One region of the Streptomyces sp. NPDC044571 genome, then DNA from elsewhere that is predicted to be linked to it. Evidence: riboswitches for the same ligand, from Rfam matches in the RefSeq annotation. Region 1 holds a riboswitch; each other region holds the start of a gene.

Region 1 (4,361 bases):
CGAGGCGGCGCTGGACCGCCTCGCCAAGCTGGTCGCCGAGGGCCTTGAGGAGCTCCCGGAGACCGTCTGACCCCGGCCCTTCGGGTTCGCGTCCGCGTGCGGCGAAGCCGCGGCCACCGGTGTGCGGTGGCCGCGGCTTCGTCGTGTTCCGCCCTCGGGAATTCCGCTTGCCCGGGTGGTGCGCAGGGGCGCCGCGCCGGCCGTTCCGCGGCGAAAAGACGTACGGACGCGCGCATTTCCGTCCCGCTCATAATCCGACCCGCTCACACGCGTCCACGGATATGCGTCACCCGAATATCCGTCGCCCGCATAACCCTCGCCCGGATATCCGTCCTTTTTATACGGGCTTTGTTAATGAGGACCGCTCGCCATGTTTACGACAGGTTGCGAAGTCCTCACCCGCAGCCGGTGCGCCCCCGCCGCCCGGTCGGCGTGGACCGCCGTCAGCGCGCGGGCCCGTTCCGCGTCTCCGCGCGCGACCGCGTCGACGATCGCCCCGTGCTCCGCCCAGGACTCCACCGGCCGCGCCGGGGCCTGGACGGCGTACATCCAGGCGATCTTGTGCCGCATCTGGGTGAGCAGCGCGATCAGCCCGGGGCTGCCCGAGGCCTGGGCCAGCGTCTCGTGGAACCAGCCTCCCAGGGCCCGCAGGTCCTCCCCCTGGCCCCGCCTGGCCCGCTCCTGACCCAGCCGCACCAGGCCGCGCAGCACCTTGAGATGGGCCTCCGTGCGCCGGCGGGCCGCCCGGGCGGCCGCGAGCGGCTCCAGCAGCATCCGCACCTCCAGCAGGTCGGCGGCCTCCTGCTCGGTCGGCTCGGCGACGCACGCGCCGGCGTGCCGCCGGGTGGTGACGAAGCCCTCCGACTCCAGGGTGCGCAGCGCTTCGCGGACCGGGACGCGGGAGACCCCGTAGCGGCGGGCGAGGACCTCCTCGGTCAGTCTGCCGCCCGGCTCGAACACCCCGGAGACGATGTCGTCGCGGATCGCTGTGCATACCGCGTGCGCAGGAATACGCAAGACCGGACCTCCGCCTATTTCCGACTGCCGACGCCATTTTGGCGCGGCCTTGTGGGCCGCACTGCGACTCTATTGCAACACGCGATATTTTCCGAGCACGGGCAGAAATTCCCCGGATATTTATGGCCACAACGCCAAGACCCCGGCTCGTGAGCCGGGGTCTGCGAAAGGATGTGGTGCGCGGCAGGCGGGCGTTGCAGGCCCGGCCCGTCCGTCAGACGTCGACGCCGTGCTGGCGCAGGTAGGCGACCGGGTCGATGTCCGAGCCGTACTTGGCGCCGGTACGGGCCTCGAAGTGCAGGTGCGGACCGCTGGAGTTGCCGGTGGAGCCCGACAGGCCGATCTGCTGGCCCGGGGTGACCTGCTCGCCGACGGAGACGCTCAGCGAGGACATGTGGCCGTACTGGGTGTACGTGCCGTCGTTGTGCTTGATGACGACGTTGTTGCCGTAGGCGCCGCCCCAGCCGGCCTCGACCACGGTGCCGAAGCCCACCGCGTGCACCGAGGTGCCGGAGGCCGCGTGGAAGTCGATGCCGGTGTGGCTGCCGGAGGACCACATGCCGCCACCCGCGTGGTACTGGGTGCTGATGTACGACTCGTCGAGCGGGGAGACGAAGGTGTTGAGGCGCTTGCGCTCCTCCTCGCGGGCCGCACGCTCCGCGGCCTCGCGCTCCGCCTTGGCCTTCTCCTCGGCCTTCTGCTTGGCCTCGGCGGCCCGGGCCTTGGCGTCGGCCTCGGCCTTCGCCTTGGCGGCGGCGGCATCGGCCGCGTTCTGCTGCGCCTCGGCCTGGGCCTCGATCTCGCCCGCGAGGTCCTCGGCGGTGACCACGGCGTTCAGGCCGGTGTCCTCCATCGAGGGGGTCTTGTCCGAGGCGGCGAACGCCGGTCCGGCCAGGGAGCCCACGACACCGGTGGTGGCGAGGGCGGCGATGCCGGCGTAACCGGCGGTCTTGCGGCTCAGACGGCTGGAACCACGGTGCTTACCGGCGGCACGACTGCCAAACGCCATGAAGGGGCTGATCCTTTCCTTCCTTCTCGCCTACCGGGTTAGCTGACGGGTTCGGAGCAGGAAGGTCTCCTACGGGCCCCCTCTGGCGAGGCGGTCCGATTCACCCCAGGGACGCATGTGGGTCCCCGGCTCCCCAGGCTCGCGCCTGACGGGGACTCGGCGATCGCTGCCCGGTGCCGCGGGTGCGGCGCGTACAACTGACGGACAGCACGCCCGACGCTAGGCGGATCATCAGTCAATCGCCAAACAGACGCGCTCTTTTGTTGCGTACGCCACAGCCCATACGAGCCCGCTCTCCGCCAAACAGACAAAAAGGGCTCCGGCGGACAAGCCCGCCGGAGCCCCGGAAGTGTCGGTCAGTTGCCGACGACGGTCACCTCGCCGATCCCGAGGGCGCGCACCGGCTCCTCGATCTGCGCCGCATCACCGACCAGCACCGTGACCAGGCGGTCCACCGGGAAGGCCGCCAGGACCGCCGAAGTCGCCTCCACCGTGCCGGTTTCGGCCAGCTGGGCGTACAACTGCGCCTGGTAGTCGTCCGGAAGCTCCTGCTCGACCTGGTCGGCCAGGGTGCCCGCGACGGCCGCCGCCGTCTCGAACTTCAGCGGGGCCACCCCCACCAAGTTCTGTACGGCCACGTCCCGTTCGGCGTCGGTGAGGCCGCCCTCGGCGAGGGTGCGCAGCACCTTCCAGAGGTCGTCCAGCGCCGGGCCGGTGTTGGGCGTGTCCACCGAGCCGCTGATGGCGAGCATCGAGGCGCCCTTGCCGTCGGCGGTGGAGCGCAGCACCTGGCCGAAGGCGCGCACGCCGTAGGTGTAGCCCTTCTCCTCGCGCAGCACCTTGTCCAGGCGGGAGGTGAGGGTGCCGCCCAGGCAGTACGTGCCGAGCACCTGCGCCGCCCAGACCCGGTCGTGACGGTCCGGCCCGATCCGGCCGATGAGCAGCTGCGTCTGGACCGCGCCGGGCCGGTCCACGATGATCACGCGGCCGGTGTCGTCGGCGGTCACCGGGGGCACCGGGTGCGGGGCCGCGGTGTTGCCGGTCCAGGCGCCCAGCGTGTCGGCGAGGACGGCGTCCAGGTCGATTCCGGTCAGGTCGCCGACGACCACCGCGGTGGCGGTGGCGGGGCGTACGTGGGCCTCGTAGAAGGCGCGTACGGCCGCGGAGTCGATCCGGGCGACCGTCTCCTCGGTGCCCTGGCGGGGCCTCGACATCCGCAGGGAGGCCGGGAAGAGCTGCCGGGACAGCTCCTTGGCGGCGCGGCGCTGCGGGTTGGCCAGCTCGTGCGGGATCTCGTCGAGCCGGTTGCGCACCAGCCGGTCGACCTCGCTGTCGGCGAAAGCCGGCGCGCGCAGGGCATCGGCGAGCAGACCGAGCGCCTTCGCCAGCCGGGAGGCCGGGACCTCCAGCGAGAGGCGCAGGCCGGGGTGGTCGGCATGTGCGTCGAGCGTGGCGCCGCAGCGCTCCAGCTCGGCCGCGAACTCCTCGGCGGAGTGCTTGTCGGTGCCCTCGGACAGCGCGCGGGCCATGATGGTCGCCACCCCGTCCAGGCCCTGCGGCTCGGCGTCCAGCGGGGCGGCGAGGTTGACCTCGACCGCGATCACCTTCTGGCCGGGCCGGTGGCAGCGCAGCACCGTCAGGCCGCTCGGCAGCGCACCGCGCTCGGGGGCGGGGAAGGCCCACGGCTTGGGCTGCCCGGCCTGCGGCTGCGGGTGGAAGGTCATCGTGACGGCTGCGGTGTCGCTCACTGCTCCGCCCCCTCGTTCTCGTTCTCGGTCTCGGTCGCCGCGGAGCCGCCGGCCTCGTAGGCCTCGTCGGCCTCGTCGGCCTCGTCGGCCTCGTCGGCCGCGAGCGGCTCGTACACCAGCACCGCGCGGTTGTCGGGGCGCAGTCGGGCCGCGGCCACGGCCTGCACCTCCTCGGGGGTGATGTCGAGGACGCGTTGGACGGCGGTCAGGGCGAGCTGCGGGTCGCCGAACAGCACCGCGAAGCGGCACAGTTCGTCGGCGCGGCCGGCCACCGTGCTCAGCCGGTCCAGCCACTCCCGCTCCAGCTGCGCCTGGGCGCGCTCCATCTCCTCGGCCGTCGGACCCTCAGCGGCGAACCGCGCGAGCTCCTCGTCGACGGCCGCCTCGATGGCGGGCACCTCGACCCCGCTGGAGGTCTTCACGTCCAGCCAGCCCAGCGAGGGGGCGCCGGCGAGCCGCAGCATGCCGAACCCCGCCGCGACGGCGCTCTGGTCACGGCGTACCAGGCGGTTGTGCAGCCGGGAGGACTCCCCGCCGCCGAGGATGGTCAGCGCGACGTCCGCTGCGTCGCACGCACGGGTGCCGTC
Region 2 (4,361 bases), on a different contig from region 1:
CTGCCTGGTACGGCCCGGACGGCTCGCCGCCGCTCAGTCTCCGGGGTGGTCCGCCTTGTCGACGCCGTCCCAGACGTTCGAGTACCAGGGCCGGTCGGAGCCGGCCTGTCCGCTGCGGTGCCGCTCGGCGGCCTCGGCCCCGGGGTCGGTCATGATGTAGCTGATCTCGCCCGGGCGGACGAAGTGCAGGTGTTTGCGCGCCTGCTGCTCCGCGTACGCGTTGTCCTGCCAGCGGGCCTTCTCGTCGCGGAGGCGTTCGAGGCGCCGGCTCGCCGCTTCGGCCGCCCGCCGCTGCTCCGCGATCTCCGAGCGCTGGGAGACGTACTGGCGCATCGGATACGCGAGGGCCACGACCAGCGTACAGAGGACGAGCACCAGGAGCGCGGCCCTGCCGGTCAGCCGGCTGCGGCGGACCTGACGGCGGCTCTGCGAGCGGTAGACGTGCGCGGCGGTCCGCTCGCCGAGCTGCTTGAGCCTGGTCGCGGTGGAGAAGGTGGAGAACCGATCCCGGTTCCCGGCCATGGTCCCGCCTCCCCTGTGCACGCACTACGCAATACGTCCCCGCACACGGTACGGGACCGAGTGCGGGGACGTACGGAGGCGAGGGCGCGATTAGCCCTTGAAGCGCGGGAACGCGCTGCGGCCCGCGTACACGGCGGCGTCGTCGAGGATCTCCTCGATGCGCAGCAGCTGGTTGTACTTGGCGACGCGGTCCGAGCGGGCCGGGGCGCCGGTCTTGATCTGGCCGCAGTTCACGGCGACGGCGAGGTCGGCGATGGTGACGTCCTCGGTCTCGCCGGAGCGGTGCGACATCATGCACTTGAAGCCGTTGCGCTGGGCCATCTCGACGGCGTCGAGGGTCTCGGTCAGCGAACCGATCTGGTTCACCTTCACGAGCAGGGCGTTCGCGGAGCCCTCCTCGATACCGCGGGCCAGGCGCTCCGGGTTGGTGACGAACAGGTCGTCGCCGACGATCTGGACCTTGGAGCCGAGGCGGTCGGTGACGGTCTTCCAGCCGGCCCAGTCGTCCTCGAACAGCGGGTCCTCGATGGAGACGAGCGGGTACGCCGCGACGAGCTCCTCGTAGTACTCGGTCATCTCGGCGGCCGAGCGGGACTGGCCCTCGAACTCGTACTTGCCGTCCTTGTAGAACTCGGACGCGGCGACGTCGAGCGCCAGCGCGATGTCCTTGCCCGGGGTGTAGCCGGCCTGCTTGATGGCCTCGACGATGAGGTCGAGCGCGGCGCGGTTGGACTCCAGGTTCGGGGCGAAGCCGCCCTCGTCGCCCAGGCCGGTGGAGAGGCCCTTGGTGTGGAGGACCTTCTTGAGGGTGTGGTAGACCTCCGCGCCCCAGCGCAGTGCCTCGGAGAAGGACTCCGCGCCGATCGGGGCGATCATGAACTCCTGGATGTCCACGTTGGAGTCGGCGTGCGACCCACCGTTGAGGATGTTCATCATCGGAACGGGCAGCAGGTGCGCGTTCGGGCCGCCGAGGTAGCGGAAGAGGGGGAGGTCGGAGGCCTCGGACGCGGCGTGCGCGACGGCGAGGGAGACGCCGAGGATGGCGTTGGCGCCGAGCGAGCCCTTGTTGTCGGTGGCGTCCAGGTCGAACATGGCCTGGTCGATCAGACGCTGCTCGGTGGCGTCGTAGCCGACGAGCTCCGGGCCGATCTGCTCGATGACCGCGAGGACGGCCTTCTCGACACCCTTGCCCATGTAGCGGTTGGGGTCACCGTCGCGGAGCTCGATGGCCTCGAAGGCACCGGTGGAGGCGCCGGACGGAACTGCAGCACGGCCGGTGCTGCCATCGTCGAGGCCCACCTCGACCTCGACCGTGGGGTTGCCTCGGGAGTCCAGGATTTCCCGGGCTACGACGACGTCGATGGACGGCACGAGCATCTCCTTCTGGGATGTGACGCTGGATGTGCGGTGGCGGGAGGCCGCGGGACGGCCCTGCCGACTAGAGCCTAACCGGCTCCGGGCACTGGGCCGCCCGACCGCCCGGCTCCTGGGACGAAAAAGGGCCCGAATACCCCGCTTCCGGGACATAGGGACCCTGATCACGGCCTTGATCACGGCCTTGATCACGACCTGCACGTGCCGCCGCCCGGCGCGTGCGGAGACGCGCCGGGCGGCGGGGAGTGCGTGCGGGGGTCAGCTGAGCTTCAGCTTCTGCCCCGGGAAGATCAGGTCGGCGTCCTTGACCGTCTCCTTGTTCAGCTCGAAGAGCTTCTCCCAGCCGCCCTTGACGCCGTTGGCCTCGGCGATGGTGCTGAGGGTGTCGCCGGCCTTGACCTCGTACGAGCCGGTGCCGGCCGGAGCGGCGGCCGGGGCCTCGGAGCGCTCGGAGCGGGTGGTCGGCGCCTCGGCGCGCTTCGGCTCGGTCTTCTTCGGCTGCGTCTTCTGCGGCTGGGTCTTCTGCGGCTGGGTCTTCTGCTCCGTCTTCTTCGGGGTGTCGGTCCCACCACCGGTGTAGGAAGAGTTCGACAGGCCGACGCCGCAGGACGGCCAGGCACCCTTGCCCTGACCCTTGAGGACCTTCTCGGCGATGGCTATCTGCTGCGCCTTGGAGGCCTGGTTTGCCTGCGCGGCGTACGCCTTGCCGCCGTACGCGGCCCAGGTGGAGGACGAGAACTGCAGGCCGCCGTAGTAGCCGTTGCCCGTGTTGATGGCCCAGTTGCCGCCGGACTCGCACTGCGCGACGCGGTCCCACTCGGAGGCGGTCGCGGCACTGGCCGAGCCGGCTGCCATCAGGGGTGCCGCGACGGCGACGCCGGCGACGCCGGCGAGCGTGACGATGCGTGCGGCCTTGGAGGCGCGGCGGTGCTTGCCCTTGCCGGAAAGCAGCATGGAGTTCTCCTCACCGACGCCTACGAGGTGAGCTGTCGGGTTCGGGCCGATGTTGCCCGGCCGCGCGACTGGCGCGCGGCTTCACCCCAAGCCGTTCCCTGACCATCTCTCAATGGCCGGGCCCGGCACCTACCTTGGGTCCCCCGCTCCTGCCTTCGGCGCTTGACGCGACGACTGTTCCCCCCGTCCGCCGGCAGGATTCGGCGATGCGGTCGAAGGGGCCCGCGATGGCGGGCGGTTCAGAAGGTAGACAGGTCCCTCCCCGATGTTCAACGCGCGGCATCGGGGAGAAACGGCCCCTACTTGCGCCCCTCTTACGGGTGTTTGCGCAGGTGAGGACGGGGTTTGCGGAAGGCGCAGGGCGTGACACACCAGTTGACCGGAAGAGACGCATGTCTCACTTGCCGATAACCGACATTCAGCGCCTTCCGGGCGCCCGAACTGCCCTTATTGCTAACTTAGATCCAGATTCTGGCCGGGCTTGATCAGGTTGGCGTCCTCGCCGATGACCTGCTCATTGGCCTGGTAGAGCGCGCTCCACCCGCCCTTGACTCCCTTGGCATCCGCGATGGTCGCCAGGCTGTCGCCCGACTTGACCGTGTACGTGGGCTCCGACGCGGCATCAGGAGCGGCCGGGGTCTCCTGAGCGGGGGCACCACGGTGCTTGCCGGTGGCGGAGGCATCTCCGGTGCCCGCCGGGTCGGTGGAGGCGCCCGGGGCGCCGGGTGCCGCAGGGGCGCTCGGGTCGACCGGGGCGGGCAGCGTGGGGCTCGCCGGGTCGGTCGGGGGCGCGGGGCTCGTCGGGTCGGACGGCAGCGTCGGGGCCGTCGGCGCGGGGACCACGGGGCTCGTCGTCGGGTCGCCCGGGAACACCGGGATCGTGGTGGGGTCGTCCGGCGCCGGCATGACGGGCAGTCCGCTGGAGGGCGCGAGCGGCGCCGCGGGGAGCGTGAACGAGGGGTCCGGGGTCGGGGTCGGCGCCCCGAAGTCCGTGGCGGGCGCGCCGGAACCGCCGGCCGGGACGGCGTCGTCCGGGCGGGAGGGCGTGGGGGCGATCGGCCCGTGGGTGCCGGGCGTACCCGGGTCCACCGCGGCGGCGGGCGACTGCTGGGTCAGCCCGGCCCCGGCGGCGCACAGCTGCCAGGCTTCGGGGCCCTGGGAGGCCAGCACCCGTTCGGCGACGGCGATCTGCTGGGAACGGCTGGCGAGGTCGGGCCGCGCAGCGTAGGTGAGGCCGCCCGCGTTGTTCCACTGCTCCTGGGTGAACTGGAGTCCGCCGTAGGCACCGCTGCCGGAGTCGGCGCTCCAGGAGCCGCCACTCTCGCACTCTGCGACCTTGTCCCACGTGGAGGCGTCCGCCGCGCTCGCGCCGGTGGCGGCGAGCAGGGGCAGGGCCAACGCGGAGCCGGTGACTCCGGCGGTGACGACAATCGCGGGTACCTGGCGGGGGCGTCTGTGGCGGCCGTTCCCGGAACGCATGAGCTGCACCTTTCGCATAACGGCTGGGTAAC
Region 3 (4,361 bases), on a different contig from region 1:
TGATGATCGGCATCGAGTTCGGCCGCCCGCACTCGCTGGGCCTGCGCAGCCGGTGGACCATGCTCCAGGGGGCCCGCAAGGGGCTCTTCGCGCAGATGGTGGTGGTGCCGCTGCTCCAGAAGCACCGGATCCTCACCCAGGTCTCGGGCGACCACCTGGAGGTCATCAAGCTGATCCCGCCGCTGATCATCGACGAGGCGGACGTCGACCGCTTCGTCACCGCCTTCCGCGCGGTGATGGACGAGGCGCACGAGGGCGGCGGACTGATGTGGGACTTCGGCAGGACGCTGGTGAAGCAGGCCGTCGGCAACCGCTGACGGCCGGCCCGTGTGCCGGTCGCCGCGGCAGCCGGCACACGGGCCGGGGGCCCGGCCGGGCCGTGGGGGAGGGTAGGGCGGTCAGACGCCTTGGCGCGGCGGATCACGGCCACCGTGTGGGCGACGGCCTCGGCCATGGCCGTGCGCCGGCGCTCGGCCTCCTCCGGCGGGAGCTCGTCGGCGTACTAGCCGCTGAAGGTGAGCGCGAGCCTGCCGCGGTCGTCCTCGCCGATGTCGTTGTTGACGGTCCACACGGCCCTGTCGTCGGCGCGGTGGAAGGCCACCCGCCGACCGCTGTCGAAGACCACGTCCTCGCGGAAGCGGTCGCCGCCCAGCACGACCTCACGGACCAGGCCCTGCGGGCCGCGGGACAGCACGGTGCACTCGGTGATGGCGCAGACGTACGGCAGCGGATCGGCGGCCTTGGCCACCAGCCCGGCCCAGACGTCCTCCCGGGTCAGGCGGGGCTCGGCCGTGTCGTCGTCTCCGTTGACGGGCAGGGTGAAGGCGATGCGGGTCACTTCGGCTCCCTCGTCGGATGATCTTGCCGAAGACGCCAACCGGGCAACTGCCCTGTTCATTCCGCCGGTTCGCCGCCGCCCGTCGGGGCCGCCCGTCGGCCCTGCGCGTCGGCCCTGCCCCGCGATGCGCGGGTCAGGGCCGACGGGTGCCGGACGACGCGACCTAGTCGAGCAGGTGCTCGCGCAGGCGGGTGAGGGTCGCGGGCGTGAGCCGGAGGCCCTCGGCCAGATAGCGGTCGAGGCCGCCCCAGTGATCGTCGATGGTGTCGAAGGCGGCGGTGAGGTACTCCGCACGGGCCTCGAAGAGCGGGGTGATCAGTTCCACCACCTCGGGGGAGTGGGCCTCGGACGGCTCGCCCGCGCGGCGCATCCGGTAGCGGCGGTGCGGGGCGTTCGACTCCATGTAGTCCGCGGTGATGGCCTCCCGGTCCACGCCCAGCGCGAGCAGGGTGACGGCGATCGACAGCCCCGCCCGGTCCTTCCCGGCCGCGCAGTGCATGAGGGCCGGGACGCTCGCGTCGGCGAGGGCGTGCACGACCCGGCTGTGCTCGCCGGTGCGGTTCCTGACCATCGAGCGGTACGAGGCGGTCATCCGGGCGGCGCCCTTCCCGTCACCGAGGAGGGCGCGGAGCTGGTCGAGACCGCCTTCGCGGACCATCGTCCAGAACTCCCGCCCGTCGGCTGGATCGGACAGGGGGATGTTGACGTTGCGGACGCCCGGCAGCTCGACGTCGAGGCCCTCCAGGGCGTGGTCCGCGTCGTTGCGGAAGTCGAAGATGGTGTGCAGGCCCAGCGAGGCGAGGAATTCCGTGTCCTTTTCGGTGGCATGTGCCAAATGTCCGCTTCGGAACAGTCGTCCCGGCTTGATCCTGCGCCCGTCGGTGGTCGGCAGGCCACCCACGTCGCGGAAGTTGCGCACTCCGACCAGCTCAGGTTCCACCGGTGGGGTGTGGGGTATCTGCTGGGTCACGGAATTCTCCTCCGTATCGTCGCGGATGTCCGAATTTGGACCACTTGGACGCAACCTGCCTGTACAGAAGGGTAGATCGCGTCCCCGCCCGTGAGCCAGATCATACGGTGACCGTGCGTGCCTGATCGCGGTTCTCGAATTGCCCTGTGGGGAGGGTTGTTGCCGCCGTGGAATGGACGCAGGGTGACCGGAATTCCGCCGATCCCCCACTGCCGGGAAACTGATGGGTAATTCATGGCTTGTTCCGTACGGTCCGGCTGGATTAGGTTCGCCCCGATCCGGATGGACCGCCGAATCCTGCCGCCATCCGGGAACCGCACCCGACTATTCACGCGCGCGGCAGGAGCGGGGGAACCAGGTAAGCCGCTGCTCCGGATCTTTCTTCCGGACAGCTCGGGGTGAAGCCGTACAGGTGCTGTTCCTGTCCGGCCGGACATCTCCAGTCCGAACCCGACAGCTCACCTCGCAGGCGACGGAGAGGAATTCGCCATGCCTGCAAAGGGTAAGCACCGCCGTCCCAAGTCCCGCTCCCTCGCGCGTGGTTTCGCCGTTGCCGGCACCGGCGGCGCGGCCCTCGCCCTGCCGCTGATGGGTGCCTCCGGCGCCCAGGCGGCCGGCGCCCCGGCCGCGGCTCCCCTCGCCGCTCCCGTGCAGGCCCCCCAGGCTCCGGCCGCGCTCCAGGCCGCTCCCGCCGCCGCTCCGACCGTCTACACCGTGGTGCCCGGCGACCATCTCTCCAAGATCGCCGCGGAGCGCCACCTCGCGGGCGGCTGGCAGCAGCTGTACGCCGACAACCGCGAGGCCGTCGGCGCCGACCCGTCCCTGATCCACCCCGGCCTCAAGCTGACCCTCGGCGCCGAGGCCGCGGCTGCCCCGCACGGCCCCGCCCGCAAGCAGGCCCCGGTCCAGAGTCAGGCCCCGGCCGAGAAGCAGGCCCCCGCCGAGAAGCAGGCCCCGGCGCCCAAGGCGAAGGCCCAGGCTCCGCAGGCCGCGGCCGAGGCCGCGCCGGCACCTGCCGCGAAGAGCCGGACGGCCACCGCCGCCGGCTTCGTCGCCCCGGTCGGCGGCGGGATCTCCACCCAGTACAAGACGCCCGGCGCCATGTGGTCCAGCGGCTACCACACCGGTGTCGACTTCGTCGCGAGCTCCGGCACCTCCGTCAAGGCGGTCGGCGCCGGCACCGTGGTCTCCGCCGGATGGGGCGGCGCGTACGGCAACGAGGTCGTCATCCGGCACGAGGACGGCAAGTACTCCCAGTACGGCCACCTGTCGCAGCTGTCCGTCTCGGTCGGCCAGAGCGTGGCCGCCGGGCAGCAGATCGGCCTCTCCGGCTCCACCGGCAACTCGACGGGCCCGCACCTGCACTTCGAGATCCGCACCGGCCCGTCCTACGGCTCGGACGTCGACCCGCTGGCCTACCTCCGCTCCAAGGGCGTCAGCATCTGACACCTCCCGAGGCCGGGGGGCGTCCAGATCCGCGTGAGGCCGGGGCCCGAGGGGGGTCCCGGCCTCACGCGCTGTTATTCCGCACCCGCCTCGTGGTATAGATCACGGTCCGTCAACCCCTGCCTACGGTGGCGTAAGTCACGCGCCGAGGTGGAGGATAAGGCCTCGTGGCAGCGACGACGACGACACTCAAGACCATCGGCTCGTACGCGGCGATCGGGGACAGCTTCACCGAGGGCGTGGGGGATCCGGGACCCGGGGGGAGCTTCGTCGGCTGGGCGGACCGGCTGGCCGTCCTCCTGGCCGATCAGCGCGAAGAGCACGACTTCCGGTACGCGAACCTGGCCGTACGAGGGCGCCTCCTCGACCAGATCGTGGCCGAACAGGTGCCCAGGGCCAAGGAACTCGCCCCGGACCTGGTGAGTTTCTGCGCGGGGGGCAACGACATCATCCGACCCGGCAGCGACCCGGACGCCGTGGCGGAGCGCTTCGAGGCGGCCGTCGCCGACCTGACCGGAGCCGTCGGACTGGTCATGATCACCACGGGCTTCGACACCCGGGGCGTGCCGGTCCTCAAGCACCTGCGGGGCAAGGTGGCGACGTACAGCGCACACGTGCGCGCCATCGCCGACCGGTACGGGTGCCCGGTGCTCGACCTCTGGTCGCTGAAGTCCGTCCAGGATCGGCGGGCCTGGGACGACGACCGGCTGCACCTCTCGCCCGAGGGGCACACCCGGGTCGCGCTGCGTGCCGCCCAGGTGCTGGGGCTGGAGGTGCCGGCGGACCCCGACCAGCCGTGGCCGCCGCAACAGCCGCGCGGCTCGGTGGACGTGACCCGGGACAACGTCCTCTGGGCGCGCGAGCACCTGGTCCCGTGGATCGGCCGGCGGCTGCGCGGGGAGTCCTCCGGGGACCACGTGGAGGCGAAGCGCCCGGATCTGCTGCCGCTGTAGGCGCAGCCGCAGGTGCCGGTGGTCGCGGTTGCGGCGGGGGAGCCGGAGGGAAGGGAGCGGGGAGCGGAATCCTTCGGGGCCGGTGTGCGTTGGGAGTGGCGTGGACCGGCGCACGGTCCGCGACCGCCCCTTCCGCCCCATCCTCCCAGGAGGC

The links. A riboswitch is a leader RNA that binds a small molecule or an ion and turns the genes downstream of it on or off. The one in region 1 is predicted to bind cyclic di-AMP.
Positions count from the first base shown of each region.
Region 2: linked by a shared signal. The riboswitch ahead of AB0B01_RS15775 (transglycosylase family protein) and the one ahead of AB0B01_RS08010 (M23 family metallopeptidase) in region 1 are both predicted to bind cyclic di-AMP.
Region 3: linked by a shared signal. The riboswitch ahead of AB0B01_RS12880 (LysM peptidoglycan-binding domain-containing M23 family metallopeptidase) and the one ahead of AB0B01_RS08010 (M23 family metallopeptidase) in region 1 are both predicted to bind cyclic di-AMP.

Region 1 is NZ_JBEZBN010000010.1:100,217-104,577, forward strand. Features, by position in the region: gene AB0B01_RS08000 (HPr family phosphocarrier protein) at 1-70, shown strand, start outside; gene AB0B01_RS08005 (GntR family transcriptional regulator) at 352-1,017, opposite strand; gene AB0B01_RS08010 (M23 family metallopeptidase) at 1,232-2,026, opposite strand; cyclic di-AMP (ydaO/yuaA leader) riboswitch at 2,040-2,198, opposite strand; gene AB0B01_RS08015 (pitrilysin family protein) at 2,383-3,750, opposite strand; gene AB0B01_RS08020 (pitrilysin family protein) at 3,771-4,361, opposite strand, start outside.
Region 2 is NZ_JBEZBN010000025.1:26,128-30,488, reverse strand. Features, by position in the region: gene AB0B01_RS15785 (septum formation initiator family protein) at 34-522, opposite strand; gene eno (phosphopyruvate hydratase) at 613-1,899, opposite strand; gene AB0B01_RS15775 (transglycosylase family protein) at 2,155-2,850, opposite strand; cyclic di-AMP (ydaO/yuaA leader) riboswitch at 2,853-3,021, opposite strand; gene AB0B01_RS15770 (transglycosylase family protein) at 3,304-4,329, opposite strand.
Region 3 is NZ_JBEZBN010000019.1:55,267-59,627, forward strand. Features, by position in the region: gene AB0B01_RS12865 (aspartate aminotransferase family protein) at 1-317, shown strand, start outside; gene AB0B01_RS12870 (SRPBCC family protein) at 503-838, opposite strand; gene AB0B01_RS12875 (tyrosine-protein phosphatase) at 1,002-1,808, opposite strand; cyclic di-AMP (ydaO/yuaA leader) riboswitch at 2,087-2,293, shown strand; gene AB0B01_RS12880 (LysM peptidoglycan-binding domain-containing M23 family metallopeptidase) at 2,298-3,254, shown strand; gene AB0B01_RS12885 (SGNH/GDSL hydrolase family protein) at 3,422-4,207, shown strand.